2 regions of the Streptomyces sp. NBC_01635 genome follow, and region 2 is predicted to be linked to the other one. Evidence: riboswitches for the same ligand, from Rfam matches in the RefSeq annotation. Region 2 holds a riboswitch; the other holds the start of a gene.

Region 1 (15,915 bases), 1.3 Mb from region 2:
CTCCGGGCAGCTCGCGGAGATCCTCGCCGCCGACGCGGGCAGCAGTGACTTCGCGAACTTCTCCGAGGAGGAGTTCGCGGCCCGTGCGGCCCTCATCGAGCAGGCCGGCGGACGGGAGTGGACCGCCCAGGAAGCACGTCGACAGCACACCATCGCCATCGAGGCCCTCGACGCCGTCGACATGCCCGACAGGGTGCGGGAGCAGTTCACCGCGCTCGCGGACTTCGTCGTCGTACGAAAGAGATGATCACTATCGGTCGAATAACCCTCGCGTAGTCGCCGGCCGGTGTTGCGGGGAGGTACGGCACCGGCCGACGGCGGACCCACAGCAGACGCACACATTGCAGGACTGCACGAAGGGGAAGCCATGACAGCGACGACCGACGGAAGCACCGGGGCGGCCCTGCCGTCCTCGGTGGCCGCGGCCAGCGACACCGACACCGACATCCCCGCGGCGGCCGGGGTACCCGACATCGCCGCCGACGCCATGCGGCGCGCCACCGAGTTCCTGCTGTCCCGCCAGGACGACCAGGGCTGGTGGAAGGGAGACCTCGAGACCAACGTCACGATGGACGCCGAGGACCTGCTGCTGCGTCAGTTCCTGGGCATCCTCGAGGAGGAGACCACCCGGGCCGCCGCCCTGTTCATCCGGGGCGAGCAGCGCGAGGACGGCACCTGGGCCACCTTCTACGGCGGACCCGGCGACCTCTCCGCCACCATCGAGGCGTACGTCGCGCTGCGGCTGGCCGGCGACCGGCCGGACGCCCCGCACATGGCGCGTGCCGCCGCCTGGGTCCGCGACCGGGGCGGGGTCGCCGCCTCCCGGGTCTTCACCCGGATCTGGCTGGCCCTGTTCGGCTGGTGGAAGTGGGAGGACCTGCCCGAACTCCCGCCCGAGCTGATCTGGTTCCCGTCCTGGGTGCCGCTCAACATCTACGACTTCGGCTGCTGGGCCCGCCAGACCATCGTCCCGTTGACGATCGTCTCCGCCCAGCGGCCGGTACGACCCGCCCCGTTCCCGCTCGACGAACTGCACACCGACCCGGCCAGGCCCAACCCTCCCGGACGGATGGCACCGGCGATCAGCTGGGACGGCGCCTTCCAGCGGCTCGACAAGGGCCTGCACGCACTGCGCCGGGCCGTCCCGCGCCGGCTGCGCAGGGCGGCGATGAACACCGCGGCCCGCTGGATCATCGAGCGGCAGGAGAACGACGGCTGCTGGGGCGGCATCCAGCCGCCCGCCGTCTACTCCGTCATCGCGCTGCACCTGCTCGGCTACGACCTGAACCACCCGGTGATGCGGGCCGGACTCCGGTCCCTCGACCGGTTCGCGGTGTGGCGCGAGGACGGCGCCCGGATGATCGAGGCCTGCCAGTCCCCGGTGTGGGACACCTGCCTCGCGACCATCGCCCTCGCCGACGCCGGTCTGCCCGCCGACCACCCCCGACTGGTCAGAGCCGCCGACTGGATGCTCGGCGAACAGGTCGTACGGCCCGGCGACTGGTCGGTGCGCAGGCCCGGACTGGCGCCCGGGGGATGGGCGTTCGAGTTCCACAACGACAACTACCCCGACATCGACGACACCGCCGAGGTGGTCCTCGCACTCCGCCGGGTCAAGCACCACGACCCGGAGCGGGTGGACAACGCCATCGGCCGCGGGGTCCGCTGGAACCTCGGCATGCAGTCCCGCAACGGCGCCTGGGGCGCCTTCGACGTCGACAACACCAGCCCGTTCCCCAACCGGCTGCCGTTCTGCGACTTCGGCGAGGTCATCGACCCGCCGTCGGCCGATGTCACCGCGCACGTCGTGGAGATGCTCGCCGTCGAAGGGCTCGCCCACGACCCGCGCACCAGGCGCGGCATCCGGTGGCTGCTCGCCGAACAGGAGCCGGACGGTTCGTGGTTCGGACGCTGGGGCGTCAACTACCTCTACGGCACCGGGTCCGTGGTGCCCGCGCTGGTCGCCGCCGGCCTCCCCGGCTCGCACCCGGCCGTCCGACGGGCCGTGTCCTGGCTGGAGTCGGTCCAGAACGAGGACGGAGGATGGGGCGAGGACCTGCGCTCCTACCGCGACTCCCGCGAGTGGAGCGGCAAGGGCGCCTCGACCCCCTCGCAGACCGGCTGGGCGCTGATGGCCCTGCTGGCGGCGGGCGAGAAGGAGTCCGCGGCCGTCGAACGCGGCATCACCTGGCTGGCGGCCACCCAGCACGAGGACGGCTCCTGGGACGAGCCCTACTTCACGGGCACCGGGTTCCCCTGGGACTTCTCCATCAACTACCACCTCTACCGGCAGGTCTTCCCGCTCACCGCGCTCGGCCGGTACGTGAACGGGGAGCCGTTCGCCAAGCCGCCGGCTGCTCGGCCGGCGGAGGCGCCGGGAGTGCAGCCGGGGGCGGACACGGCGGCTGCCGGTGCGCCGGGCGCCGGCGCACCGCAGCAACCGGCCGAGGCGAAGGGCGGCTGATGAGCCCCCGGGCGGCCCCGGCGCCGTTGCTGATCGCCTGCGCGCTCGGCATCGAGCGGCTCGCCCTGAGGGGGATGGGCCGCGGCGGCCCCGGCGGACCGGTCACCGTCCTGCGCACCGGCATGGGGCCCGCGGCGGCCGAGCGTTCCGTCACCCGGGCGCTCGCCGGCCCGGCGCTGCGCGACGCCGCCGTGCTGGCCACCGGCTTCTGCGCCGGGCTGGCCCCCGGAATGCACCCCGGCGACCTGGTGGTCGCCGGGGAGACCCGCGACCCGCGCGGCAGCGTGCCGTGCGTGCGGACCGACCTGCTGGTGAAGGAGCTGGCACGGGTCGCGCCGGGGCGCACCGTCCACATCGGGCCGCTCACCGGCTCCGAGCACGTGGTCCGGGGGCACGAACGGTCCGAGCTGCTCACCACCGGCGCGATCGCGGTCGACATGGAGTCCGCGGCCACGCTCCTGAGCGCCGTCCGCGCGGGTGCGCGCCCTGTTGCGGCCGTACGGGTGGTCGTGGACGCTCCTGAACATGAACTGGTCCGGATCGGCACGGTGCGCGGTGGAATATCGGCTTTCCGCGTTCTTCGTTCCGTTCTTCCCGCGTATCTCGAATGGCACCGTTCCTTGCTGCTCCCCAGGAGGTGAGCCAGATGGCCATGCCGCTGCGTCAGTCCATCAAGGTCGCTACATACTTGGCCGAACAGAAGCTCCGCAGGCGGGACAAGTTCCCGCTGATCGTCGAGCTGGAACCGCTCTTCGCCTGCAACCTCGCCTGTGAGGGCTGCGGGAAGATCCAGCACCCGGCCGGGGTGCTCAAGCAGCGCATGCCGGTCGCGCAGGCCGTGGGCGCGGTGCTGGAGTCCGGGGCGCCGATGGTGTCGATCGCCGGCGGCGAGCCGCTGATGCACCCTCAGATCGACGAGATCGTGCGCCAGCTGGTGGGCCGGCGCAAGTACGTGTTCCTGTGCACCAACGCCATGCTGCTGCGCAAGAAGATGGACAAGTTCACCCCGTCGCCGTACTTCGCGTTCGCCGTGCACATCGACGGACTGCGCAAGCGGCACGACGAGTCCGTCGCGAAGGAGGGCGTGTTCGACGAGGCGGTGGCCGCCATCAAGGAGGCCAAGCGACGCGGCTTCCGGGTCACCACCAACTCGACCTTCTTCAACACCGACACCCCGCAGACCATCATCGAGGTGCTCAACTACCTCAACGACGACCTCCGGGTCGACGAGATGATGATCTCGCCCGCCTACGCCTACGAGAAGGCCCCCGACCAGGAGCACTTCCTCGGCGTGGAGCAGACCCGCGAGCTGTTCAGGAAGGCGTTCGCCGGGGGCAACCGCCGCCGCTGGCGGCTCAACCACTCGCCACTGTTCCTGGACTTCCTCGAGGGCAGGGTCGACTTCCCGTGCACCGCGTGGGCGATCCCGAACTACTCGCTCTTCGGCTGGCAGCGTCCCTGCTACCTGATGAGCGACGGCTATGTGCCGACGTACCGGGAGTTGATCGAGGAGACCGACTGGGACAAGTACGGCCGCGGCAAGGACCCGCGCTGCGCCAACTGCATGGCGCACTGCGGCTACGAGCCCACCGCGGTCCTCGCCACCATGGGGTCCCTGAAGGAGTCCCTGCGCGCCCTGCGCGAGACGGTCTCGGGAAACGGGGAGTGACGCCGTGACCGCTGTCTCCCTCGGGGTCCCCGAGGTGCCGGTCCGGCCGCTGGCTCGGCGCCGCAGGAGCCGGAAGATCCAGGTCGGGTCGGTGGCGGTGGGCGGGGACGCGCCGGTGTCGGTGCAGTCGATGACGACGACGCGGACCTCGGACATCGGGGCGACGCTGCAGCAGATCGCGGAGCTGACGGCGTCGGGCTGTCAGATCGTGCGGGTGGCGTGTCCCACGCAGGACGACGCGGACGCGCTGGCGACGATCGCGCGCAAGTCGCAGATTCCGGTGATCGCCGATATTCACTTCCAGCCGAAGTACGTGTTCGCGGCGATCGAGGCGGGCTGTGCGGCGGTGCGGGTGAACCCGGGCAACATCAAGCAGTTCGACGACAAGGTCAAGGAGATCGCGAAGGCGGCCGGGGAGCACGGCACGCCGATCCGGATCGGGGTGAACGCCGGCTCGCTGGACCGGCGGCTGCTGCAGAAGTACGGGAAGGCGACGCCGGAGGCGCTGGCGGAGTCGGCGCTGTGGGAGGCGTCGCTGTTCGAGGAGCACGGCTTTCGGGACATCAAGATCTCGGTCAAGCACAACGATCCGGTGGTGATGGTGGAGGCCTACCGGCAGCTGGCGGCGCAGTGCGACTATCCGCTGCACCTGGGGGTGACCGAGGCGGGGCCGGCGTTCCAGGGCACGATCAAGTCGGCGGTGGCGTTCGGGGCGCTGCTCTCGCAGGGGATCGGGGACACGATCCGGGTGTCGCTGTCGGCGCCGCCGGTGGAGGAGGTCAAGGTCGGCCTGCAGATCCTGGAGTCGCTGAATCTCAAGCAGCGGGGTCTGGAGATCGTTTCGTGTCCGTCCTGCGGGCGTGCGCAGGTGGATGTGTACAAGATGGCGGACGAGGTGACGGCGGGTCTGGAGGGGATGGACGTGCCGTTGCGGGTGGCGGTGATGGGCTGTGTGGTGAACGGTCCGGGGGAGGCCCGGGAGGCCGATCTGGGGGTGGCGTCCGGCAACGGCAAGGGGCAGATCTTCGTGAAGGGCGAGGTGATCAAGACCGTGCCGGAGTCGAAGATCGTGGAGACCCTCATCGAGGAGGCCATGAAGATCGCCGAACAGATGGAAGCCGACGGCGCCGGCTCCGGCGCCCCGGCCGGTACCGGAAAGCCGGCAGTGACGGTGGGTTGAGACGAGGCACGGACCGATAGGGGGCCGAGCGTGACGATACTGGAGAGCATCAGGCAACCACGCGACCTGAAGGCGTTGTCCGAGGCGGAACTCGGTGAACTGTCCGAAGAGATCAGAGAGTTCCTGGTGCACGCGGTTGCCAGGACCGGCGGTCATCTCGGCCCCAACCTGGGCGTGGTGGAGCTCACCGTCGCCCTGCACCGGGTCTTCGAGTCACCCGTCGACCGCATCCTGTGGGACACGGGTCACCAGAGCTACGTGCACAAGCTCCTGACGGGCCGTCAGGATTTTTCCAAGCTGCGCGGCAAGGGCGGCCTCTCCGGCTACCCCTCGCGCGAGGAGTCCGAGCACGACGTCATCGAGAACAGCCACGCCTCCACGGCACTGGGCTGGGCCGACGGGCTGGCCAAGGCACGCCGGGTGCAGGGGGAGAAGGGGCACGTCGTCGCGGTGATCGGCGACGGAGCCCTGACCGGCGGCATGGCCTGGGAGGCGCTGAACAACATCGCCGCCGCCAAGGACCGCCCGCTGATCATCGTCGTCAACGACAACGAGCGCTCCTACGCCCCGACCATCGGCGGCCTCGCCGACCACCTCGCGACCCTGCGCACCACCGACGGCTACGAACGGGTGCTCGCCTGGGGCAAGCACGTGCTCCGGCACACCCCCGTGATCGGCGGCACCGTCTACGAGGCGCTGCATGGCGCGAAGAAGGGCTTCAAGGACGCCTTCGCTCCCCAGGGCCTCTTCGAGGACCTGGGCCTGAAGTACGTCGGCCCCATCGACGGGCACGACATCGGGGCCGTGGAGTCCGCCCTGCGCCGCGCCAAACGCTTCCACGGGCCCGTCCTGGTCCACTGCCTCACCGAGAAGGGCCGCGGCTACCAGCCCGCCCTGGCGGACGAGGCGGACCGCTTCCACACCGTCGGCGTGATGGACCCCCTCACCTGCGCCCCGCTCGCACCGGCCGGAGGCCCGTCCTGGACCTCCGTCTTCGGCGAGGAGATCGTCCGCGTCGGTGAAGAACGCGAGGACGTGGTGGCGATCACCGCCGCCATGCTGCATCCGGTCGGCCTGGGTACCTTCGCCGAGCGGTTCCCGGACCGGGTGTGGGACGTCGGCATCGCCGAGCAGCACGCCGCCGTGTCCGCGGCGGGCCTGGCGACGGGCGGCACGCACCCGGTCGTCGCCGTGTACGCCACCTTCCTCAACCGCGCCTTCGACCAGCTGCTGATGGACGTGGCCCTGCACCGCTGCGGGGTCACCTTCGTCCTGGACCGGGCCGGCGTCACCGGCGTCGACGGGCCCTCGCACAACGGCATGTGGGACCTGTCGGTGCTCCAGGTCGTGCCCGGTCTGCGCATCGCCGCGCCACGCGACGCCGACCGGCTGCGTGCCCAGCTGAGGGAGGCGGTCGCCGTCGACGACGCGCCGACGCTGCTGCGGTTCCCCAAGGAGTCCGTGGGCCCGGCCGTCCCGGCGCTCGACCGGATCGGCGGCACGGACGTGCTGCACCGCGCCGGCGATCCCGAGGTGCTGCTGGTGTCGGTCGGCGTCATGGCGCCCGTCTGCCTCCAGGCCGCCGAACTGCTCGAGGCACGCGGTACCGGGTGCACCGTGGTCGACCCGCGCTGGGTCAAACCCGTCGCACCCGAACTCGTCGAACTTTCCGCGCGGCACCGGCTCGTGGCCGTTGTCGAGGACAACAGCCGTGCGGCGGGCGTGGGTTCGGCCGTGGCGCTGGCGCTGGGCGACGCGGATGTCGATGTACCGGTACGGCGGTTCGGCATTCCGGAGCAGTTCCTCGCGCACGCCAAGCGCGGTGAGGTGCTGGCGGACATCGGCCTGACGCCCGTCGAGATCGCCGGCCGGATCGGCGCGAGCCCGGCCGTGGGCCGGGAGCGGCGGTCCCCGGGGGAACCGTCCGAGAAGCAACGGGAGCAACAGCCATGAACACCGTGGAGTCCACCCCGGAGCCCTCGCGGGCCGGGGACTTCGACCTCGGCGCGCTGCTGGCCGAGCGCGGAGCCGAACGCTACGAGCTGCACACCAGACACCTCAACCACCAGCTCCCGCGCATGCTGCACACCATCGGCTTCGACAAGGTCTACGAACGCGCCGAGGGCGCCCACTTCTGGGACGCGGACGGCAACGACCACCTGGACATGCTCGCCGGATTCGGGGTGATGGGCCTGGGGCGTCACCACCCCGTGGTCCGCAAGGCGCTGCACGACGTCCTCGACGCCTCGCTCGCCGATCTCACCCGCTTCGACTGCCCGCCCCTGCCCGGACTGCTGGCCGAGGAACTGCTCACCCACAGCCCTCATCTGGACCGGGTGTTCTTCGGCAACAGCGGCACGGAGGCGGTCGAGACCGCGCTGAAGTTCGCCCGCCGCGCCACCGGCAGGTCCAGGGTCCTGTACTGCGCGCACGCCTTCCACGGGCTGACCACCGGCTCCCTGTCCGTCAACGGCGAGTCCGGATTCCGGGACGGATTCGCCCCGCTGCTGCCCGACACGGCGGTACCCCTGGGTGATGTGGACGCACTCGGGCGGGAGTTGGCCAAGGGCGACGTCGCCGCCCTCATCGTGGAACCCATCCAGGGCAAGGGTGTGCACGCGGCCCCGCCCGGCTATCTGCGCGCCGCCCAGGAACTGCTGCACCGGCACAAGGCGCTGCTGATCGCCGACGAAGTGCAGACCGGACTCGGACGGACCGGCGACTTCTACGCCTACCAGCACGAGGAAGGGGTCGAGCCGGACCTGGTGTGCGTGGCCAAGGCGCTCTCCGGCGGCTATGTGCCGGTGGGGGCCACGCTCGGCAAGGACTGGATCTTCCGGAAGGTCTACTCGTCGATGGACCGGGTGCTGGTCCACTCGGCCAGCTTCGGAGGCAACGCCCAGGCCATGGCCGCGGGCCTCGCGGTGCTGGCGGTGATGGAGAACGAGCAGATCGTCGCGAACGTCCGGGCCACCGGGGAACTGCTGCGGTCCCGGCTCGCGGCCCTCGTCGACACGTACGAGCTGCTCGCCGACGTCCGTGGCCGGGGTCTGATGATCGGCATCGAGTTCGGCCGGCCGCGGTCGCTGAAGCTGCGCGGTCGCTGGGCCATGCTGCAGGCCGCTCGGAAGGGACTCTTCGCACAGATGGTGGTGGTCCCACTGCTGCAGAAGCACAGGATCCTCACCCAGGTCTCCGGCGACCATCTGGAGGTGATCAAGCTGATCCCGCCGCTGATCATCGGCGAGCGGGAGGTGGACCGGTTCGTGGACGCCTTCACCGCGGTCATGGACGATGCCCACGACGGCGGTCTGGTGTGGGAGTTCGGCAGGACACTGGTGAAACAGGCGGTCGCCGACCGGTGAGACCGTGACGTTCCGCAGGCCGGGCGCTTTTTGCCTGTGAGGCAAACGATTTGCCCCACAGGCAAAGATGCGCCTGAATGGAGTCATGAGCTCCCCCGAGGCCGAGCCGTCGGCCGGACCGGCCGCCGCGCTCCCCGCGGTCGCGCCGCAGCTGCGCGCCCTGAGGCGTCGGGCCTCCCTGACGCTGGAGGCCGCCGCCCGCGACGCGGGGCTGTCGCCCGCCCATCTCTCCCGGCTGGAGACCGGGCAGCGCCAGCCCTCGCTGCCGATGCTGCTCTCCCTCGCCCGTATCTACGGTACGACGGTTTCCGAACTGCTCGGTGAGACGACCGCCGACCGCGAGGCGGTGACGCGCGCCGGTGACATGGAGCCGACCTCCGTGGGCGGTTGGACGTACCGGCAGGCCGGTTCCCCCGGGCGCGGGATGCAGGCCCTGCGGGTCCAGGTCCCGTACGGGGCCCAGGGCGACATCGTGCGGGTCCACCCGGGCGAGGAGTGGCTGTACGTCCTCAAGGGGCGGCTGCGGCTGCGCCTCGGGGACGCCCTGCACCGCCTCGCCCCGGGGGACAGCGCGCACTTCGACTCGCTGACCCCGCACCGTATCGCCGCCGAGGACCCCGACGGCGTCGAGCTGCTGTTCGTCCACACCCTGCTGCAGAGCCCCACGGCCGCCCTGTGCCTGGGCCCCACCCAAGGAGATGTGTCATGAAAGACCTGGAGGAGAAGTTTCCCCGCGCCCTGTGGGTGAGGCTGTTCGTCTACGTGGTGGTGGGGCACCTCTTCGCGGGTTTCATCTATCTGCTGTTCGAGCTGGGTGCGAAGCAGTAGTCCCCGGACGGACGCGGCGGGAGCCGAGTGATTCCGTGATCCCCCGGCCGAGCACCTGCTCGGCCGGGGGATCACTCAGTCCAGCATGCGCTCGCGCAGCCGCTCCCGGTTCTCGGGGGTGAGCCCGAGTCCCTGCTCGAGGTAGGGGTCCACCCCGCCCCAGGTCTCCTCGATCGTCTCCAGCGCGGCCGACAGGTACTCGGCGCGGGCGTCGAACAGGGGGTCGAGCAGTTCCATGACCTCGGGGGAGTAGGCCGAGGCGGAGGTGCCGCTGCGGCGCACCTTGTAGCGGCGGTGCGCGGCGCTGGACTTCAGGTAGTCGTCGTAGATCGCGTCCCGTTCCACGCCCAGCGCGAGCAGCGTCACCGCCACCGACAGGCCCGCGCGGTCCTTGCCCGCCGCGCAGTGCATCAGCGCGGGCACACTCTCCTCGGCGAGCGAGAGCAGCACCTGGGAGTGCTCGGCGGTGCGTTGCCTCACCGTCATGCGGTACGAGGCGATCATCCGCTCCGCCCCCTTGCCGCCGGCGAGGATCGAACGGAGCTGGTCCAGGTCCCCGTCGCGGACCATCCTCCAGAACTCGGCGCCGTCGGCCGGGTCGCTCAGCGGCAGGTTCACATTGCGCACGCCGGGCAGTTCGATGTCCCGCCCGTCCAGCTTGTGGTCGGCCGCGTTGCGGAAGTCGAAGACGGTGTGCAGCCCCAGGGAGGACAGGAAGGCGGCGTCCTCCTCCGTGGCGTGCGCGAGATGGCCACTGCGGAACAGCGCCCCGTGCCGCACCCGGCGGCCGTCGACGGTCGGCAGACCGCCCACATCACGGAAATTGCGCACTCCGGTGAGCTCGGGTTCGGTCGACGGGATCTGCTGCGTCACGGGGGCCCCTCTCCCACTCTGCGCCGCCGGCGCGTCGGCGGCGGGCGTCACCCGACGATACGACATGCCGAGCAGGGGCGATGAGGTGGCGACGGGGCCGTCGGAGTGGAGGCAGGGCCGTCCCGGGGAGCCCCGGTGCGGAGCCGCCGGCGCGGACGGACCCGTGCCGCCGGCCTCACGCCCCGACCCGGCCGAACCGTCCAAGGATTCACCTATTGGTACGTTCTGTCCGTTTAAGGAGTTTCGCCATAACGTGCCACCATAGAGGGGGAGATGGGAATGGGGTGGTGAGCATCGTCATAGAGGTGACGATGTGTTGTCGCCATGTTCACGTAATTCCGGCATTTCGCAAGGGGGTTCGGGGGGTGTCGAAAATTCTGGGCGACTCTGGGTGACGGTTTTCAGGGCAATGGATCACGAAAGCACACCTTCGGTCAGAAGATCGTGCTTGTCCCTTTGCGTCTCGGTCGCCTACGTTCGCCATCGATCCGGACGGACGCCTAATCCTGCCGCTGTCCGGAACCTTCACCCTCTGACCCGTATATGGCAGGAGCGGGGGACCCACAGGTACGACTGCCTGTTCCGGTCTCCGGAACGGCTTGGGGTTAAGTCGCGTTCTCGACGCGGCCGGGCATCTCCAGTCCGCACCCGACAGCTCACCTCGTAGGCGCCGGAGAGGAAATTCGTCATGCCCGCAAAGGGTAAGCACCGCCGTCCCAGCGCTTTGCGTTTCACCCGTTCCATCGCCGTCGCCGGGACCGGTGGCGCCGTACTCGCCCTGCCGCTCCTCGGCGCCACCGGAGCGAGCGCCGCCACTCCGCAGGCCGCCCCGGAAAAGGCCGTCCAGTCGTATTCCGTCGCCGGCAAGGCGTCTGACGGCGTGAAGGCGGACGGTGGCAGGAACGGCGAGGTCCGCACGTACATCGTGAAGGGCGGCGACTACCTGGCGAAGATCGCCGAGTCCGAGAACGTCGACGGTGGCTGGAAGCAGCTCTACTCCGACAACCGTGAGGCCGTGGGCGACGACCCGTCGCTCATCCACCCCGGCCTGAAGCTCTCGGTCGACGGCAAGGCCGCCGCGACCAGTGCGCCGAAGAAGCCCTCTTCTTCCGAGACGCCCTCTTCATCTGCTCCGTCGGCTCCGTCCTCCGCGTCGAAGCCGACGACGGCCGGCAAGGCCTCCGGGCAGTCCGCGCCGAAGTCCTCCTCCGGCTCGACCACCGCGAAGCAGGCCGCGACCACCTCCGGTTACAGCTCGCCGGTGCCCGGCGGCGGCCTCGGCACCGCCTACAAGGTGGCCGGCAGCATGTGGTCCAGCGGCTACCACACCGGTGTCGACTTCGCCATTCCGACCGGCACCTCCCTGAAGGCCGTGGGCGCGGGCACCGTCGTCTCCGCCGGCTGGGCCGGCTCGTACGGCAACCAGGTCGTCATCAAGCTGAACGACGGTTACTACGCCCAGTACGCCCACCTGTCCTCGCTCTCCGTCTCGGCCGGCCAGACGGTGAGCGGCGGCCAGCAGGTCGGCCTCTCGGGCTCCACCGGCAACTCGACCGGTCCGCACCTGCACTTCGAGATCCGCACCACGCCGAACTACGGCTCGGACCTGGACCCGGTCTCCTACCTCCGCGGCAAGGGCGTCTCCATCGGCTGACCCCCGAGGCAACCTGCCTGACGCGCCGAAAGGCCGGACCCCGATCCCCGGGTCCGGCCTTTCGTGCGTCCGGTGCGCCCGGTGTGCTCATAAAGGTGGAGGGGTGGGGAATGCCGGGGGTGCCGGGGGTGTTCCGTGCGTCACGTTGCTCGCCGATCAACGTCCCTGCCCGGAGGGCTATTCCGGATTGGCCGATGCTTCGCGAGTGGCTTATCTCACCGTCCGTCAATGCCTTCCTACGGTCGCGTAGGTCACATTCGAAGGTGAATCATGTCCGGTTGTGGCAGACGATTCGAAGAATGACAGCAAGGCAGTGATCGGGTCGTACGTGGCGGTGGGGGACAGCTTCACCGAGGGCGTCGGCGACCCCGGTCCCGACGGGGCATTCGTCGGCTGGGCCGACCGATTCGCGGTGCTTCTCGCCGACCGGCGTCCCGAAGGCGACTTCCGGTACACAAATCTCGCGGTGCGCGGAAAACTGCTCGACCAGATCATGGCCGACCAGCTTCCGCGGGCCGTCGAACTGGCCCCCGCACTGGTTTCCTTCTGTGCGGGCGGCAACGACATCCTGCGTCCCGGCAGTGACCCGGACGAGGTGGCCGAGCGTTTCGAACAGGCGATCGCCGCACTCGTGGCGGTCTCCGGCACGGTTCTGGTGACCACCGGGTTCGACACCCGTGGCGTGCCCGTGCTCAGGCACCTGCGCGGCAAGATCGCCACCTACAACGGGCATGTGCGGGCCGTCGCCGACCGGTACGGCTGCCCGGTGCTCGACCTCTGGTCCCTCAGGAGCATCCAGGACCGCAGGGCCTGGGACACCGACCGGCTGCACCTGTCGCCCGAGGGGCACACGCGCGTGGCGCTCCGCGCGGGACAGGCCCTCGGCCTGGACATCCCGGCCGATCCGGAGCAGGTCTGGCCCCCACTGCCGCCCCGCGGCAACCTCGACGTCCGGCGGGACAACGTCCAATGGGCGCGCGAGTACCTGGTGCCGTGGATAGGGCGCAGGCTGCGGGGGGAGTCGTCGGGGGACCATGTGACGGCGAAGGGCGCGCTGTCCCCGGACGACATCAAGGAGCGCATCGCCTCGGTGGCGTGACGCGGGGTGGCGTGACGCGGGCCGGGAGGGCGCGGGGTGGGGGAGCGCGGGGCGGGGGAGCATGTGCGGGCACGGCCCGTGCCAGGGGTGTCCGCGTTCCCGGTTCGGCGGGCCCGCCCGGACAACTCCTCCTGCTCCGGCCCTCTTCCGGGCCGGCGGGACCCGGACACCGGGACCCGAGCACGCGGGCGAAGGCGGCGACCACCGGCTCCTCCTTCGTCGAGAAGTGAGGGGACACGTGCACGGTTCCGGGGCGCTTTCCGGTCGGTGAGACATCCTGGCGCCGGGCCGGCCACACATAATGGAATGTCTGACCGACTCCACTGGGAGGCATTGTGGCCGGTACCCGTTCCCAGAGCCCCGGGCTCCGTGCGCTACGGCCCGCGGCCTTCGGTGCGGACCCCACCGGTGAGCGCATGGCGCGTATCCGCAGGTCCCCGCACTACCGGGACGGCGTGTTCCAGAACCCCGAAGGCCCCACCCGGCTCCGGCCCCCGGGCTCGTCCCGGGACCTGGCGAAGACCTACTTCGACAAGGACACCCGGTCCCGCCGTGCCCCGCACGGCGCCCTGCCGGTGCATGCCACCACCCTCGCCGACCTGGCCCGCCCGCCCGCCTCCGGGCTGCGCCTGACCTGGATGGGCCACTCCAGTGTGCTCGCGGAGATCGACGGGCGGAGGGTGCTGTTCGACCCCGTGTGGGGCGAGCGCTGCTCCCCGTTCCCCTTCGCCGGCCCGAAGCGGCTGCACCCGGTACCCCTGCCGCTGGCCGCGCTCGGTCCGGTCGACGTCGTCGTGATCTCGCACGACCACTACGACCACCTGGACCTGCCCACCGTCAAGGCGCTCGCCGGCACGGACACGCTGTTCGCCGTACCGCTCGGTGTGGGCGCCCATCTCGAGCACTGGGGCGTCTCCGCCGACCGGCTGCGCGAACTGGACTGGCACGAGGCGACCGGGATCGGCGGACTCACCCTCACCGCCACCCCGGCCCGCCACTTCTGCGGCCGGGGCCTGCGCAACACCCAGCACACCCTGTGGGCCTCATGGGTCGTCGCGGGTGAGGAGCACCGCGTCTACCACAGCGGCGACACCGGCTACTTCGACGGCTTCAAGGACATCGGCGCCACCCACGGCCCCTTCGACGCGACGATGATCCAGATCGGCGCGTACTCGGACTTCTGGCCCCAGGGGCACTCGGACCCGATTCCGGGACCTGGCTCCTGGCCGGAGATCCACATGAATCCCGCAGAGGGTCTCCAGGCCCACCTCGACCTCCAGCAGGGCCGGCCGGGCGGGGTCCTCCTGCCGATCCACTGGGGCACCTTCAACCTGGCACCGCACCCGTGGGCGGAGCCCGGCGAGTGGACGATGGCTGCGGCCGACGCGGTCGGGCAGCCCGCCGCCTTCCCCGTTCCTGGCCTGCCGTTCGAGCCCGCCGGGGAGCTGCCGGCCGAACCGTGGTGGCGGGGTGTGGGACACGTCCCGAGCCGCAAGTGGCCCTTGCCCGACCCCGTCAAGGACTCCTCCCACGAGGGCCTGGACCTGGTGGGGGAGGAATGAGCCTTGGCCTTGATCGCTACGGTGAGTGATATTTTCGCGAGGGGCACGCTGGGCGGAGAGGAGTCCCGAAGGGTCCTCCGGTAGGGCGGCCGGGCGGAAGGACGAGGGCCGGGGAGCTTTGAGCTCCCCGGCCCTCGGTGTTTCCCGATGACCGCCTCTGACCAGGTCGGATCGAGTGGTGACTGTTCTTTGACGAGTGAGTGACGGGTTTATCGGTCTGTCGTACGAAGCCTCATACCAGAGCGGGACGCCGTCCGTGTGAGTTTGTCAACTGACCACCGCACGTGATGCGGTGGTGACTACGGTGAGTGTCGGTCGGGTGACGCATGGCCGACGCCCTCGGTCTTTCGAGGCGCCCCCGACCGGTACGGCGACACCACGACGACACCCGTCGCTCGGCGCATCGCGCCACGGGGTCGCGCCCATCAGATCGGATCAGGGAGCGGGGACCGGTACGTGCAGGCAGAAGGCGGACGAGGGAGAGGACGGGGTGACACACCCCGCCGCTCGGGCCCGGCCGGCGCCTCGGGCGTGACCAGCGGGTCGCCGGCAGCCGCGGCTGCCCCGGGCGGGCCGTCGGCCGGGGCACGCGCGGGTGCCGACAACGGGCGTCCGCCCGCCGCGCGCGGCGACGAGCCGCGCGGAGCACGGAACCGGTCCCGCGCGCCCGGCGGCCGCGGCCCCACGCGGTCCCCCGGCACCCAGGACCGACGGACCAGTTCGAGGACACCCATGCCCGATCTCCGCGCTCCCGCCGGTCCGCCCTCCCGCACCGACCGGCGGGAGGGCGGACGGCACGGGCGCCCACCCGCCCGGCCCGCCCTCGCGTACCCCGAGGCGCAGATACGGCCCCAGTTGCTGCGGCTCGCCGTCCTGCCGCCCGTGGCGGTCGCCCTCAGCGCCAGCGCCGCCGTGCTCTTCCTCGTCCGCTCCACCGGCGTACGGCCGGGCGCGACCCTGTGGGGTGTGCTCGGTGGCGCGGTGTCGGTGACCCTCGCCGGCATCGTCATCGCCGCCGTGGCCGCCGACCGCGCGGCCCGGTCCGTGCACGACCGCATCGAGAGCCTGCGCCGGAGCACGGCCCGGCGCGAGGCCGACCTGCGCGCTCTCGTGGACACCCTGCGCCGTGGCGACGGCCCGCCACCGCGCACGCAGCCGGGCGGGACGCCCCGAGACGCCGACGACTTCGACCGGCTCGCCGCCGACCTGTCCCGGGCCCAT
Region 2 (15,915 bases):
ACGCGCGCGCTCACCGTCCCCGCGCACCACGGCGTCCACGACCGCGCCGTGCTCCGCCCAGCACTCCACGGGGTCCCTCGTCCCCCGCACCTCGTACATCCAGCCGATCTTGTGCCGGAGCCGGATCAGCGTCGACGTCAGCGCCGGGCTGCCGGACGCCTGGGCGAGCGTCTCGTGGAACCAGCCGCCCAGGGAGCGCAGGTCGTCGCTGTGGCCCTGGCGGGCCCGCCCCTGACCCAGCCGGACCAGGCCGCGCAGCACCTTCAGGTGGGCCTCGGTGCGGCGCTGCGCGGCGCGGGAGGCTCCGAGCGGCTCCAGCAGCAGCCGCATCTCCAGCAGGTCGGCGGCCTCCTGCTCGGTGGGTTCCGCGACGCACGCGCCCGCGTGGCGCCGGGTCACCACGAAGCCCTCGGCCTCCAGGGTGCGCAGGGCCTCCCGGACGGGGACGCGCGAGACGCCGTAGCGGCGGGCGAGGAGTTCCTCGGTGAGCCGGCCGCCACGCTCGTAGACACCCGAGACGATGTCGTCCCGGATCGCCGTGCACACCGAGTGCGCCGGAATACGCATGACCGACCTCCGAATTAATCCCCGCATAACGTCAACGGGCGACGCCTGTTCCGTGACTCTATTGCAACGCGCGGGAATTTCCGACGGCGAGCCGGAAATCATGTTCGTTTTTGGACAACGGGCGGTCCGCCGGAAACCTCGAAAGCCCCGGCCCGCAGAGCGGTCCGGGGCCATTCCACGGAAAGCGGACACCCGCGGTGTCAGGGGATCCCGCGGACGTCGAGGCGCATACGGAGGCCGGGGGTACGTGCCCGGTCAGAGGTTCGCGCCGTGCGCGCGGAGGTACGCGACGGGGTCGATGTCGGAGCCGTACTCGGCGGTGGTGCGGGCCTCGAAGTGCAGATGCGCGCCGGTGACGTTGCCGGTGGCGCCGGAGACGCCGATCTGCTGTCCCGGGGTGACCTGCTGACCCACCGAGACACCGACGGACGACAGGTGGCCGTACTGGGTGTACGTGCCGTCGTGCATCTTGATCACGACGTGGTTGCCGTAGGCGCCGCCCCAGCCGGCCTCGACGACGGTGCCCATGCCGACCGAGAGCACGGGGGTGCCGCTCGCGGCGTGGAAGTCGACACCGGTGTGGCTGCCGGAGGACCAGACGGCGCCGCCGGACAGGTAACCGGTCGAGACGTAGGAGCCCGCGATCGGGGACACGAAGGTGTTGAGACGCTTGCGCTCGGCCTCCCGCGCTGCGCGTTCCTCGACTTCGCGGGCCTGCTCGGCCTCCTCGGCCGCCCTCTCCCGGGCAGCTTCCTCGGCGGCTTCGCGGGCGGCGGCCTGGGCCGCCTCGCGCGCGGCCTCGTGCTGGGCGGCCGCCTGGGCGTCGATCTGGGCGGCGACCTCGTCACCCAGGGTGATCACGGGGGTGAGGCCGGTCTGTTCCGCGAGGGGTTCGGCGGCGAGCGCCGGAGCCGCGAGGGAGCCGATGACACCGGTGGTGGTGAGGGCCGCGACGCCCGCCACCTTGGCGGTGCCGCGATGCACGCGGCCGGGACGGCGGTGCTTCCCGGGGGCGCGGGTGAACGCCATGTACAGGGTGGTCCTTTCCTTCCCTCTCGCCTACCGGGTTAGCTGACGGGTTCGGAGCAGGAAGGTCTCCTACGGGCCCCCTCGCGACACGCGCGGGCGTCCGATTCACCCCAGGGACGGTTGGGTCCCCGGCTCCCCCGGCTCGCGCCGTAGGGGGACTCGGCGATGACTGTCCGGTGCCGCGGGTGCGGCGCACTGCCCGACGAACAGACCGCATGAAGCTAAGCGGGACGCGTTTCGATTCCCAAACGAATCCCGGCTTTTGTAGCGCATCCCACAGGGCAGACAGGCGCCTCCCACCCCAATTCGGGCATAAGCGGGCCCTGGTGACTTTCACGTCACCAGGGCCACGCGCAGGTGCGCTCCACCGGGTGTCCGCGGGGCCCTCGCAGCAGACTGCCCCCAGCGGCGTTCCGATCGCTGACAGGCCGTCTACTCGGCGGCCACCACGGCGACTTCACCGATGCCGAGCGCCTCGACGGGCTCCTTGATCTTCGCCGCGTCGCCGACCAGCACGGTCACGAGACGGTCCACCGGGAAGGCGTTCACCACCGCCGCGGTCGCCTCCACGGTGCCGGTGGCGGCGAGCCGCCGGTACAGCTCGGCCTGGTAGTCGTCGGGCAGGTGCTGCTCCACCTGGTCGGCCAGGGTGCCGGCGACGGCTGCGGCGGTCTCGTACTTGAGCGGCGCCACACCCACCAGGTTCTGCACGGCGACGTCGCGTTCGGCGTCGGTGAGGCCCTCCGCGGCGAGGGTGCGCAGCACCGTCCACAGGTCCTGCAGGGCGGGCCCGGTGTTCGGGGTGTCGACGGATCCGCTGATGGCGAGCAGCGACGCGCCGGTGCCGTCCGGGGCGGACCTCAGAACCTGGGCGAACGACCGTACGCCGTAGGTGTAGCCCTTCTCCTCGCGCAGGACGCGGTCCAGCCGGGAGGTGAGGGTGCCGCCGAGGCAGTAGGCGCCGAGCACCTGCGCGGCCCACACACGGTCGTGCCGGTCCGCTCCGACGCGGCCGATGAGCAGCTGCGTCTGCACGGCGCCGGGGCGGTCCACGATCACGACCCGGCCGGTGTCGTCGGCGACGACCGGCGGAACGGGCCGCGGCTGGGCGGCCGATCCGGTCCAGGCGCCGAGGGTGTCGCCGAGCAGCTCGTCCAGGTCGGTGCCGGTGAGGTCGCCGACGACCACCGTGGTGGCGGTCGCGGGGCGGACGTGCTTCTCGTAGAAGGCTCGTACGGCCGCCGAGTCGATGACCGCGACCGTCTCCTCGCTGCCCTGGCGCGGGCGGGACATGCGCGACGTCGCCGGGAACAGCTCCTTGGAGAGTTCCTTGGCGGCGCGGCGGGAGGGGTTGGCCAGCTCGTGCGGGATCTCGTCGAGGCGGTTGCGGACGAGGCGCTCGATCTCGCTGTCGGCGAAGGCGGGCGCCCTGAGGGCGTCGGCGAGCAGCCCGAGTGCCTTGGCCAGCCGTGAGGCCGGCACCTCGAGGCTCAGACGGATGCCGGGGTGGTCGGCGTAGGCGTCCAGGGTGGCGCCGCAGCGCTCGAGCTCGGCGGCGAACTCCTCGGCGGAGTGCTTGTCGGTGCCCTCGGAGAACGCCCGCGCGGTGATCGTGGCGACACCGTCGAGCCCGGCCGGCTCAGCCTCCAGGGGCGCGTCGAGCAGCACCTCGACAGCGACGATCTGCTGGCCGGGACGGTGGCAGCGCAGCACCGTCAGACCGTTGCCGAGGGTGGTGCGCTCGGGGGCCGGGAAGGCCCAGGGCCGGGCCTCGCCCGCCTGCGGCTGGGGGTGGAAATCCATCGTGGCGAGCTCGGTCACTTCGCCGTCTCCTCGTTCTCGTCGGTGCCGGCGGCCGCGGCTTCCTCGGCGCCGGCGGCTTCTTCGGACTCCCCGGCCCCGGAGGCGACGGGCTCGTAGACGAGCACCGCGCGGTTGTCGGGACGCAGGCGGGCCTTGGCGACCTCCCGGACGTCCTCGGCGGTCACGTCGAGGATGCGCCCTACGGCGGTGAGGGCGAGCTGCGGGTCGCCGAACAGGACGGCGTACCGGCACAGCTCGTCGGCCCGGCCGGCGACGGTGCTGAGCCGGTCCAGCCACTCCCGCTCCAGCTGCGCCTGGGCGCGCTCCATCTCCTCGGCCGTGGGGCCCTCCTCGGCGAACCGGGCGAGCTCCTCGTCGATCGCGGCCTCGATGACGGGCACCTCCACGTCACCGGACGTCTTCACGTCCAGCCAGCCCAGGGAGGGCGCCCCGGCCAGCCGCAGCAGGCCGAATCCGGCCGCCACGGCCGTACGGTCCCGTCGCACCAGCCGGTTGTAGAGCCGCGAGGACTCACCGCCGCCGAGGACGGTGAGCGCCAGGTCCGCCGCGTCGCTCGCGCGCGTGCCGTCCTCGGGCAGCCGGTAGGCGGCCATCAGCGCACGCGAGGGGACCTCCTCCTCGACGAGTTCACGCAGCTCCTCGCCGATGATCCCGGGCAGCGAGCCGTCGCGGGGCTCGGGCTTGCCGTCGTGGGACGGGATGGAGCCGAAGTACTTCTCGATCCAGGCGAGCGTCTGCTCCGGGTCGATGTCACCGACGACGGAGAGCACGGCGTTGTTGGGCGCGTAGTACGTGCGGAAGAAGGCGCGGGCGTCCTCCAGGGTGGCCGCGTCCAGGTCCGCCATCGAGCCGATGGGCGTGTGGTGGTACGGGTGGCCCTCCGGGTAGGAGAGGGCGGTCAGCTTCTCGAAAGCCGTGCCGTAGGGGACGTTGTCGTAGCGCTGGCGGCGCTCGTTCTTGACGACGTCCCGCTGGTTCTCCATGGACTCCTCGTCCAGGGCGGCCAGCAGGGAGCCCATGCGGTCGGCCTCGAGCCAGAGGGCGAGCTCCAGCTGGTGGGTCGGCATGGTCTCGAAGTAGTTGGTCCGCTCGAAGCTGGTGGTGCCGTTGAGCGAGCCTCCGGCCCCCTGGACCAGTTCGAAGTGGCCGTTGCCCTTCACCTGGCCGGACCCCTGGAACATGAGGTGCTCGAAAAGGTGAGCCAGGCCGGTGCGGCCCTTGACTTCATGACGCGAGCCGACGTCGTACCAGAGGCACACCGCCGCGACGGGGGTCAGGTGGTCCTCGGAGAGCACCACGCGCAGGCCGTTGGACAGCCGGTGCTCGGTCGCTGTCAGGCCGCCGGAGCCTGCCTGGGCGGTGGCCGTGTGACCCATGGGCATGTATGTCCCTTCGATCGCGGAGGCGGTCGTCGCATCCGCCGTTTGTGCCGGTCCTGCCACTGTATGCAAGCGTGCGGAGCACCGGCGAAGTTCCCGGAGGGGACCGGGTACGCCGAGAGCGAGAACCGCGGATACGGGTGGGACGGCACGGTACTCATGGGGTTCGTGGGGTGTACGGGACCGCACTGGACAGGGGATCACGCCGCGTACGAGGCGCGCGCCCGGTGCCGGCGCGCCCCGGTCGCGCCGGGTGCCCCGCTCGCGGCGCCGGCGGGAGGTGCGCGTACTCTGCCGGCACCCCGCCCCGGCCCCCGGCGGAGGACAGCGGCGGGGGTCATGGTCCCGGTTGTCGGTGCGGCGGTCCACAATGGTCCGCGTCAGATACCGTCCCACGCTTCAGCAAGGAGCCGGCAGCGATGGCCCGCCGCAGCACGAAGACCCCGCCGCCCGACGACTCGTACGAGGAGCGGATCCTCGACATCGACGTCGTCGACGAGATGCAGGGCTCCTTCCTCGAGTACGCGTACTCGGTCATCTACTCCCGCGCCCTGCCGGATGCGCGCGACGGCATGAAGCCGGTGCACCGGCGCATCGTCTACCAGATGAACGAGATGGGCCTGCGGCCCGACCGCGGCTACGTGAAGTGCGCACGCGTGGTCGGCGAGGTCATGGGCAAGCTGCACCCCCATGGCGACACGTCGATCTACGACGCCCTGGTGCGCATGGCGCAGCCCTTCTCGATGCGGGTCCCCCTGGTCGACGGCCACGGCAACTTCGGCTCCCTGGGCAACGACGACCCGCCGGCCGCCATGCGGTACACCGAGAGCCGGATGACCGAGGCCACGAGCCTGATGACCGAGTCCATCGACGAGGACACGGTCGACTTCGCACCCAACTACGACGGCCAGGAGCAGGAGCCGACGACCCTGCCCGCCGCGTTCCCGAACCTCCTGGTGAACGGCGCGTCGGGCATCGCGGTCGGCATGGCCACCAACATGCCGCCGCACAACCTCCGCGAGGTGATCTCGGCCGCCCGCCACCTGATCCGGCATCCGAACGCGGACCTCGACGCCCTGATGAAGCACGTCCCGGGCCCCGACCTGCCCACCGGCGGCAGGATCGTCGGCCTTCCGGGCATCCGGGACGCGTACGAGAAGGGCCGCGGCACCTTCAAGATCCGCGCGACGGTCACCGTGGAGGAGGTGACCGCCCGCCGCAAGGGCCTGGTCATCACCGAACTGCCGTTCTCGGTGGGCCCGGAGAAGGTGATCGCCAAGATCAAGGACCTGGTCGGTTCGAAGAAGCTCCTGGGCATCGCCGACGTCAAAGACCTCACCGACCGCGCCCACGGTCTGCGGCTGGTCGTCGAGATCAAGAACGGCTTCGTACCGGAGGCGGTCCTGGAGCAGCTGTACAAGCTGACCCCCATGGAGGAGTCCTTCGGCATCAACAACGTGGCCCTGGTGGACGGCCAGCCCCTCACCCTGGGCCTCAAGGAGCTGCTGGAGGTCTATCTCGACCACCGCTTCACCGTGGTCCGCCGCCGCTCGGAGTTCCGCCGCGGCAAGCGGCGCGACCGTCTGCACCTGGTCGAGGGCCTGCTCACGGCGCTGCTGGACATCGACGAGGTCATCCGCCTGATCCGCTCCAGCGACAACTCCGCGCAGGCGAAACAGCGTCTGATGGAGCAGTTCTCGCTGAGCGAGATCCAGACCCAGTACATCCTGGACACCCCCCTGCGCCGCCTCACCAGGTTCGACCGCATCGAACTGGAGGCGGAGCAGGAGCGGCTGAACGCGGAGATCGAGGAGCTGACCCGCATCCTGGAGTCGGACGCGGAGCTGCGCAAGCTGGTCTCGTCCGAACTGGCCGCGGTGGCGAAGAAGTTCGGTGACGACCGCCGTACGGTCCTGCTGGACGGGTCCGCCACCCCGGTCGCCGCCGTGCCGCTTCAGGTGGCGGACGACCCGTGCCGGGTGCTGCTCTCCGACACGGGCCTGATCGCCCGCACGGCGGACGCGAAGCCGTTCCCCAAAGGCGCGCACGCCAAGCGGGTCAAGCACGACATGATCCTCTCGGCGGCGCCGGCCACCGCCCGGGGCGAGGTGGGCGTGGTCACCTCGACGGGGCGTCTGCTGCGGCTGAACGTCGTCGACCTCCCGCAGCTGCCGGAGTCGATGCCGACCCCGAACCTCTCGGGCGGGGCGCCGATTTCGGAGTTCGTCTCCCTGGAGGACGACGAGCGGGTGATCTGCCTGACGACGCTCGACGAGGCGTCGCCGGGCCTCGCCCTCGGCACGGAACAGGGCGTCGTCAAGCGGGTGGTGCCCGACTACCCCTCCAACAAGGAGGAACTGGAGGTCATCACCCTCAAGGAGGGCGACCGGATCGTCGGCGCCGTCGAGCTGCGCACGGGTGAGGAGGACCTGGTCTTCGTCACCGACGACGCACAACTGCTGCGCTACCAGGCCTCGCAGGTCCGCCCGCAAGGGCGTCCCGCCGGCGGCGTGGCGGGCGTCAAGCTCGCCGAGGGCGCGAAGGTCATCACCTTCACGGCGGTCGATCCGGGGACGAACGCGATGGTGTTCACGGTCGCCGGCTCGCGCGGCACGCTGGACGACTCCGTCCAGACGACGGCCAAGCTGACCCCGTTCGACCAGTTCCCGCGCAAGGGCCGGGCCACCGGCGGGGTGCGCTGCCAGCGGTTCCTCAAGGGCGAGGACTGCCTGTCCCTGGCCTGGGCCGGCCCCGCCCCGGCCCGCGCCTCCCAGAAGAACGGGACGCCGGTCGACCTGCCGGAGCCCGACCCGCGCCGCGACGGCTCGGGAGTGCCGCTGCCGAAGACGGTGGCGGTGGTGGCGGGGCCGGTCTAACCCTGCGGGTCCTCCTGGCCCTGCGGGTCGTCGGGCTCCTGCACGTACCGCAGCACGCCCCACATGCCCTGCTCGTCGGCGTGTGGGGCACCGGGGGTAACGGAGGCGTCGGGGACTTCGCCACCGCATACCTCCTCCAGTTCCTTGCGGAGGGCGGCACTGTCGATACCGGTCCCGATGAGCACCAGCTGCGTGAGCCGCTCCGCACCGGCCGGCCAGGGCTCCGGGTAGAACCTCAGGAACCGCCCGACGGCATGCACGGCGTACCGGTTCACGGTGTCGTAGGACCCGAAGTCGACATATCCCTTGATCCGGTAGAGCCCTTCCGGGCGGCTGTCGAGGAACCGGATCAGCCGCCGCGGGTCGAGCGGCGCGGCGGAGGCGAAGGACAGACTGTCGTACCGGGCGTGCAGATGGCCGGCGTGCTCGTCGGCGTCGGGTCCGTGCCGGTGCAGGTCGTCGAAGGAGAGCTGCCCGACGCGTTCTTCGGCCGGTCTGCAGTCGAAGAGGAGTTCCGGGTCGACACGGCCGTACGTGGCGGGGACGACGGCGGCACGCTCGACGAGCGACCGCACGACATCGAGCAGGCCCTCCGCGTCCGCCGCCCGGTCGAGCTTGTTCACGACGACCAGATCGGCGAGGCCGAGGTGCCGGTCGATCCCGGGATGCCTGGCCCGGGTCTCCTCGAACTCGGCGGCGTCCACGACCTCGACGAGTCCGCCGTACACGATCCGGGGATGTTCGCTGGCGAGCACCATCCGCACGAGTTCCTGCGGCTCGGCGAGACCGCTGGCCTCGATGACGATGACGTCGATCCCGGCGGACGGCCGCGCCAGCCGCTCGAGATACACGTCGAGCTCGCTGCCGTCGACGGCACAGCACAGGCATCCGTTGCCGAGCGAGACGGTCGAGTCGCCGAGCGCTCCGGCCACGGCCATGGCATCGATCTCGATGGCACCGAAGTCGTTGACGACGGCCCCGATACGGCTGCCGCCGCTGTGGTGGAGAAGGTGGTTGAGCAGAGTGGTCTTCCCCGACCCGAGAAATCCGGCCAGGACGACGACCGGAATCTGCCGACCGCTGCTCCGCTCCACCACGCGACCCCTTTCACCCCTACGCGTACCCCGGCTCGCGCCTCGGCGTACGTCCGGGAATCAACTGACCCCCCAGGATACGAGCGGTGAGAACTGTGGCGAAGTGAACGATTGTTAGCAGCATTCGCGGGGCAGACGTTGGACAAGGCGCCGGATTGTGCGACCCTCGCTTCCCTCCGTGCGCCGCCTCTCCGCCTTCCCGCCGATCAGAGCCGCTCGGCACCCTGGAAGACGGCAAGCGCCGCCCACCGCTCGCCGGTCCCCTGCAGTCGACCCGAACTCCGACGGCCGGCGGACGGCCGCCTGATACGGGGGTTGACATGACCACACGGAAAATTCGCAAGCGCGGGCTTGATGTCGCCGCGGTGGCGGGACTGGGGATGGCCGCGGGCATCCTCGCCACCGCGGCGGTCCAACGCCACACGCTGGAGTCGCTGCGCACCCGCCTGGAACGCCTGGAACAGCAGTCGCACGCCCAGCGGCACGCGAATCTGGCGAGCCAGCAGCGCCAGCACTGGGAACTGCTGAGCAAAGCGATGGACGACCCCGAACTCACCGAAGTCCTGGACATCTTCGAGATTCCGGTCACCGCGCAGAAGCGTCGCCAGTACCTCTTCACCAACGCCCTGTACACGAACCTGCTCTGCTACTACCGCATCGGCAACCTCAGCCGGGATGAATTCTTCAAACACGCCCGGGGTATGTTTCAGAACCCGATCGTCAGAGAGTACTGGTACGCGACGCGGCATCAGCGCGCGAGCCTGACGGGAACCGAAGAGGCGGAGCTCGGCCGGCTGATCGACGACCTGCTGCTGCAGCTCGACGAGGCCGACACCGACGAGTGGTGGGTGGTCGGCGAACCACCCCTCGCCCCGTGAGCCACAGCACCGCCCCGCAGCAGCACCGCCGTAAGGGACGGGTCCGTCCGACCGACGCAACTAGGCGTCCGGGATGTCCGCCTTCGCCTTGATCAGCGTCTCCCGGGAAATCACGACGATGCGTTCGTAGTCGGCCCGAGCCGCGTCCTCGGGCAGTTGGGCGTCGAGCGAATCAGTCATATCCGTGCCGATGACCGCGAAGTTCCCGTCCACCAACTCGAAGATGTCGGGACAGGTCCCGCCCCCGGTGCTGCCTCGATGACGTGGAGCGACACCAAGGCGGCGGATGATCTGACTCACTGATGGATTTCCTTTGTCCTCAAGGCACAAGCGGGCCCGCGCCCGCTGCTACGCGACGGCATCCTCGCAGGTCCGAGCCCCCGCCGGGGGACGGCTCGCCACGACGCGACCGCCTCACACCTCAATAGGCGCAACGCTTGCGCGCATTCATATCACTCTCCGGAGCACGAGTGATCGGAGAATCGGTGATCAGAAACACTTGGGGGGTGGACGGCGGATTGCGCCAAGGTGGTGCCACTCGGCACTCAGGAACAACTCAGGTTAGGCTCACCTCTGTGAGTACGTGCTCAACCGCCTCCCGCGAGCTCGACGAACCCGTCGCGGGAACAGCGGCCACCGCGAGGACCTGGATCCTGTTGGAACAGCCCGGTCCGTGGGGCCCCAAGGCGCTCACGTCGAGCCACCTCGACCCGGCGCTGGGCCGGGCCCTGGAGGCCGCCGCGTCGGGCACCGGGGTGCGTATCGCCCTGATCAGACGCCCCGGACGTCACGCGGACCGCCGGACGCCCACCGCGCGCCGGGTGTACGCGGCCCACACCGTGCCCGGCAGCGCGTGGCTGCACGCCGCCACGACCACGGACCCCGAGCGCCTGCTCGGTCTCGACTTCGCGGCCCTCGGCAGGGGACACAGCGGCACCTTCGCCGCGGCACTCGGCGGGCGGCCGCACGAGGGCGACCCGCTCGCCCTCGTCTGCACCAACGGCAAGCGCGACCGCTGCTGCGCACTTCTCGGCCGGCCCCTGGCGGCCGAGCTCGCCGCCTCCGGCGTCGAGGGCGTCTGGGAGGTCACCCACCTGGGCGGGCACCGCTTCTCCCCCACGGTGCTCGTACTGCCCCACGGCTACGCGTACGGCAGGGCCGAGGCGCGTACCGTCGAGGAGGCGCTGCGCGGCGTGCAGGAGGGCCGGATCCTTGTGGAGGGGTGCCGCGGGAGCTCCGCCTGGGAGCGCCCCGGCCAGGCGGCCGAGTTGGCCGTGCGCACCGCGGTGGGCGAGTACGCCGCCGGAGCGCTGACCGTCGTACGGACGGACGGCGCGGCCCCGTGCTGGGAGGTGACCGTCGCGCACGCCGACGGGCGCCACTGGCACGTGGAGGTGGCCCAGGGGGCGTCCCTGCCGCCCCGCGCGGAGAGCTGCGGGTCGGCGCTGGGCTCGCCCGCGCGGATGGACGTGGTGGCGATCCGCGAGGTGACCATGGCCGCGCTCGCGAGCTGACCGGAACACCGTTGCGCGGGGTGGCCGCGCCGCACCTGAGCGTCGTCGCACGGCCCGCCCCGCTCGGGCGCCCGGCGCCGTCACGGCCCGCGTCACCCCGCCCGCGTCACACGGCCCCCGCGCCCGTCAGCGACCGCACCTCCGCCTCTGCGTGCTTGGCCTCGTCGGGAATCTCGGCCGAGGTGACCGTGCCGAGCCAGCCGGCGAGGAAGCCGAGCGGGATGGAGACCAGGCCGGGGTTCTGGAGCGGGAAGAAGTGGAAGTCGACACCGGGGAACAAGGACTCCGGACTGCCGGAGACCACCGGGGACAGCAGGACCAGCACCATGGCCGGGATCAGCCCGCCGTAGACGGCCCACACGGCGCCCCTGGTGGTGAATCCGCGCCAGAACAGGGAGTAGAGCAGCACGGGCAGGTTGGCGGAGGCGGCCACGGCGAAGGCCAGCCCGACGAGGAAGGCGACATTGAGATCACGGGCCAGCAGGCCGAGCGCGATCGCCAGCACGCCGATGCCGAGCGCGGCCACCCGGGCCACGGCCACCTCGCTGCGCGGCTTTCCACCGCGGCGCCGCAGGGACGCGTACAGGTCGTGGGCGACGGACGCCGACGAGGCGAGCGTGATCCCGGCGACGACGGCGAGGATCGTGGCGAAGGCGACCGCGGCGACGATCGCGAACAGCACCGTTCCGCCGGTGGAGCCGGCGCCGCCGCCGAGGTCGAGCGCCAGCAGCGGAACCGCCGTGTTCCCGGCCGCGTTGGACCCGCGCACGGCGTCCGGTCCGACGACGGCGGCGGCACCGAATCCGAGCACGATCGTCATCAGGTAGAACCCGCCGATGAGCCCGATCGACCAGACGACCGAGCGCCGGGCCGCCCGCGCGGTCGGGACGGTGTAGAAGCGGGACAGGATGTGCGGCAGCCCGGCCGTGCCCAGCACCAGTGCGAGCCCCAGGCTCATGAAGTCGAACCGGGACGTCCAGTCCCCGCCGTAGGCGAGCCCGGGGGCCAGGAACGCCTTTCCGTGACCGCTGCGCTCGGCCGCCGTGAGCAGCAGTCGGTTGAAGTCGCCGTGGAACCGCAGCAGGACGAGGACGGTCAGCACGACTGTGCCGCCGAGCAGCAGGACCGCCTTGACGATCTGGATCCAGGTGGTGGCCCGCATCCCTCCCATCGACACGTAGATCACCATGAGCGCCCCGACGCCGACGACGGTCCAGGCCTGCGCCGCCTCGCTCCGGCCGCCGAGCAGCAGCGCGACCAGGCTGCCCGCGCCCACCATCTGCGCCACCAGGTACAGCACGGACACGGTGACCGACGACGTTCCCGCGGCGATGCGGACGGGGCGTTCTCGCATCCGGGCGGCCACCACGTCGGCGAGGGTGAACCGGCCGCAGTTGCGCACCAGTTCCGCGACCAGGAGCAGCACCACGAGCCAGGCCACCAGGAAGCCCACCGAGTACAGCATCCCGTCGTAGCCGAAGAGGGCGATCAGTCCGGAGATGCCGAGGAAGGAGGCGGCGGACATGTAGTCGCCCGCGATGGCAAAACCATTCTCCATCGGTGAGAAGAGCCGACCGCCGGCGTAGAACTCCTCGGCCGATCCCTGCCGTCGGCGGCTCACCCAGGTGGTGATCCCCAGGGTGACCGCGACGAACGCGCTGAACAGCAGCAGCGCCAGAGCCTGGTGATCGCCCGTCATGAGTCACCGCCCCGGCCGCGCGCCAATTCCTGTGTGTCCCAGCGCAGTTCGAGCGCCGCCCGGTCCCTGCGCAACCGCGCGTGCCGTGCGTAGGCCCAGGTGAGCAGGAACGTGGTCAGGAACTGGCCGAGACCGGCGAGCATCCCCACGTTCACGGCGCCGGACACCGGCCGCGCCATCAGGTCCGGCGCGGTGGTGGCCGTCACGACGTACGCCACGTACCAGGCGCAGAAGACGACGACCGCCGGGACCACGAACCTCCGGTAGCGGCTGCGCACTTCCTGGAACGCGGCGCTGCGCTGGACCTGGAGGTACACGTCTGCCACCGCCACGGCGCCTTCCCGCCCGCGCGCGGCCGGTACGACCGCCGCCCGCACCGGCGGTGTGCGAACCGCCGTGGGTGCTCCGGTGCCCTTGCCGGTGCCCTCGCCCCAGCCCGAGGCGAGGGCGTCGTACCAGGGGTCGTCATAGCTCACGGCACCGAACGGCCCGCCGGGGAGCGGGAGATGGCCGCCGTCGGGTTGTCCGGGCGAGCCTTCCCCGGGAGGCGCGGAGCGTCTTTCTGCATGTCCGGCGGGACCCTCAGGACCGCCTCCGCCCGGGTGGGGGCGGTCATCGCTTTGCTGCATGCCCAAGAATGGGCAGAACGGAAGGACCCCCGGCTCTTCTTCCCGTTCTGCTTCACCCCATCAGGTGACAGCGGGGACCGCTCCGCGTCGGTCGCACGGCGGTCACGCGTCGATGCGCGACCGGTCCAGTGTCGCCGCCGAGCTGGAGATGAACTCCTTGCGCGGAGCGACGTCGTTGCCCATGAGCAGATCGAAGACCTGCTCGGCGGCCTCCAGGTCGGTGAGGTTGATCCGACGCAGGGTGCGATGGCGCGGGTCCATGGTGGTCTCGGCCAGCTGGTCGGCGTCCATCTCGCCGAGACCCTTGTAGCGCTGGATCGAGTCCTTGTAGCGGATGTTCCCGGTCTGGAACTCCATCAGCTTGTCGCGCAGCTCGCGGTCCGAGTACGTGTACACGTACTTGTCCTGCCCCTTCTTGGGCTGGACGAGCTCGATACGGTGCAGCGGCGGCACCGCGGCGAACACCCGGCCGGACTCGACCATGGGCCGCATGTAGCGGTGGAACAGCGTCAGAAGCAGGGTGCGGATGTGGGAGCCGTCCACATCGGCGTCGGTCATCATGATGATCTTGCCGTAGCGAGCCGCGTCGATATCGAACGTCCGTCCGGATCCAGCCCCTATGACCTGGATGATCGCTCCGCACTCCGCGTTCTTCAGCATGTCCGTCACGGACGACTTCTGAACATTGAGGATCTTGCCTCGGATCGGCAGCAGCGCCTGGAACTCGGAGTTCCGCGCGAGCTTCGCCGTGCCGAGGGCCGAGTCTCCCTCGACGATGAACAGCTCGCTGCGCTCGACGTCGTCGCTGCGGCAGTCGGCCAGCTTGGCGGGCAGCGAGGAGGACTCCAGGGCCGTCTTGCGGCGCTGGGCGTCCTTGTGCTGACGAGCCGCGATGCGGGTCCGGGCCGCGGCGACCGCCTTCTCAAGGACGACACGGGCCTGCTGGGCGGCGTCGCGCTTGGTGGAGGTCAGGAAGGTCTTGAGCTCCCGGGAGATCACGGTGTTCACGATGCGACGGGCCGCCGAGGTGCCGAGGACCTCCTTGGTCTGCCCCTCGAACTGCGGCTCGGCCAGGCGGACGGTGACGACCGCCGTGAGGCCCTCCAGGGCGTCGTCCTTGACGACGTCGTCCTCGGCCACGCGCAGCATCTTCTTCGTGCGCAGCACCTCGTTCACCGTCTTGGCGACGGCCTGCTCGAAGCCGGCGACATGGGTGCCCCCCTTGGGGGTGGCGATGATGTTGACGAACGACCGGAGCGTCGTGTCGTAGCCGGTCCCCCAGCGCATCGCGACGTCGACGCCGAGCTCGCGGGTCACCTCGGTGGGTGTCATCTGGCCGTACTCGTCCAGGACCGGGACCGTCTCCTTGAAGGTGCCCTGCCCTGTGAAGCGGAGGGTGTCGCAGACGGCCTTGTCGGTGGCCAGGAACTCGCAGAACTCGCTGATGCCGCCGTCGAAGCGGAAGGACTCCTCGCCCTTGCTGCCGCCGTCGCCGAGCCCGAGCTCGTCACGGACGACGATGGTCAGGCCGGGCACCAGGAACGCGGTCTGGCGGGCGCGCTGGTGCAGGGTCTCCAGGGTCGGCTTGGCGTCCTTGAGGAAGATCTGGCGGTCGGCCCAGTAGCGCACACGCGTGCCGCTGCGGCTCTTCGGGATCTTCTTGGCCCTGCGCAGCCCGCTCCCGGCCTCGAACTTCGCGTCCGGGCCCAGGGCGGCGAAGGCGCCGGGGACACCGCGGCGGAAACTGATCGCGTGGGTGTGCCCACCGCGGTCCACCTCGACGTCCAGCCGCGCGGAGAGCGCGTTGACGACGGACGCGCCGACGCCGTGCAGTCCACCGGAGGCGGCGTACGAACCGCCGCCGAACTTGCCGCCGGCGTGCAGCTTGGTCATGACGACCTCGACACCGGAGAGGCCGGTCTTGGGCTCCACGTCGACCGGGATGCCGCGGCCGTTGTCCCGGACCTCCACCGAGCCGTCGTCGTGGAGGATCACATCGATGCGGTCGCAGTGGCCCCCGAGGGCCTCGTCCACCGAGTTGTCGATGATCTCCCAGAGGCAGTGCATCAGACCGCGGCTGTCGGTCGATCCGATGTACATTCCGGGGCGCTTCCGCACGGCCTCGAGCCCCTCGAGGACGAGCAGGTGCCGCGCGGTGTAATTGGAACCGTCCCGGTCTGCTCCTGCCAGCAGCGCTGTGGACGGCACGGACGTCTCGGCGGTCACGCGGTTCGCTCCTCGCTGAATTTCAGATGGGGCCCTCATGGGTAAGGGCGCGTCGCTTGTCACCGGTGAGAGGGTACCGAGGCCTGGTAGAGCCGTTGTCACGCCACCCTCGTCTGAAACCTAGACTAGTCGAGAGTCGCATACCTGTTCGATCCCTCGATGGAGTGAAGCACACATCACGTTCCCTTCCCGGCATGAAC

What was found. A riboswitch is a leader RNA that binds a small molecule or an ion and turns the genes downstream of it on or off. The one in region 2 is predicted to bind cyclic di-AMP.
Region 1: another riboswitch for cyclic di-AMP. It lies ahead of OHB56_RS37000 (peptidoglycan DD-metalloendopeptidase family protein); the one in region 2 lies ahead of OHB56_RS30950 (M23 family metallopeptidase).

What each region holds. Positions count from the first base shown of each region.
Region 1 is NZ_CP109277.1:7,998,275-8,014,189, forward strand. Features, by position in the region: gene OHB56_RS36950 (polyprenyl synthetase family protein) at 1-247, shown strand, start outside; gene shc (squalene--hopene cyclase) at 368-2,464, shown strand; gene OHB56_RS36960 (1-hydroxy-2-methyl-2-butenyl 4-diphosphate reductase) at 2,464-3,105, shown strand; gene hpnH (adenosyl-hopene transferase HpnH) at 3,111-4,133, shown strand; gene ispG (flavodoxin-dependent (E)-4-hydroxy-3-methylbut-2-enyl-diphosphate synthase) at 4,138-5,313, shown strand; gene dxs (1-deoxy-D-xylulose-5-phosphate synthase) at 5,344-7,266, shown strand; gene OHB56_RS36980 (aspartate aminotransferase family protein) at 7,263-8,678, shown strand; gene OHB56_RS36985 (XRE family transcriptional regulator) at 8,764-9,387, shown strand; gene OHB56_RS36990 (DUF6126 family protein) at 9,384-9,506, shown strand; gene OHB56_RS36995 (tyrosine-protein phosphatase) at 9,582-10,379, opposite strand; cyclic di-AMP (ydaO/yuaA leader) riboswitch at 10,899-11,064, shown strand; gene OHB56_RS37000 (peptidoglycan DD-metalloendopeptidase family protein) at 11,068-12,033, shown strand; gene OHB56_RS37005 (SGNH/GDSL hydrolase family protein) at 12,347-13,132, shown strand; gene OHB56_RS37010 (MBL fold metallo-hydrolase) at 13,468-14,694, shown strand; gene OHB56_RS37015 (ATP-binding protein) at 15,427-15,915, shown strand, end outside.
Region 2 is NZ_CP109277.1:6,664,291-6,680,205, reverse strand. Features, by position in the region: gene OHB56_RS30955 (GntR family transcriptional regulator) at 1-567, opposite strand, end outside; gene OHB56_RS30950 (M23 family metallopeptidase) at 823-1,596, opposite strand; cyclic di-AMP (ydaO/yuaA leader) riboswitch at 1,609-1,771, opposite strand; gene OHB56_RS30945 (pitrilysin family protein) at 2,029-3,417, opposite strand; gene OHB56_RS30940 (pitrilysin family protein) at 3,414-4,802, opposite strand; gene OHB56_RS30935 (DNA topoisomerase IV subunit A) at 5,219-7,675, shown strand; gene OHB56_RS30930 (CobW family GTP-binding protein) at 7,672-8,772, opposite strand; gene OHB56_RS30925 (DUF6082 family protein) at 9,090-9,647, shown strand; gene OHB56_RS30920 (hypothetical protein) at 9,708-9,947, opposite strand; gene OHB56_RS30915 (sucrase ferredoxin) at 10,223-11,161, shown strand; gene OHB56_RS30910 (cation acetate symporter) at 11,268-12,860, opposite strand; gene OHB56_RS30905 (DUF485 domain-containing protein) at 12,857-13,489, opposite strand; gene OHB56_RS30900 (DNA topoisomerase IV subunit B) at 13,592-15,715, opposite strand.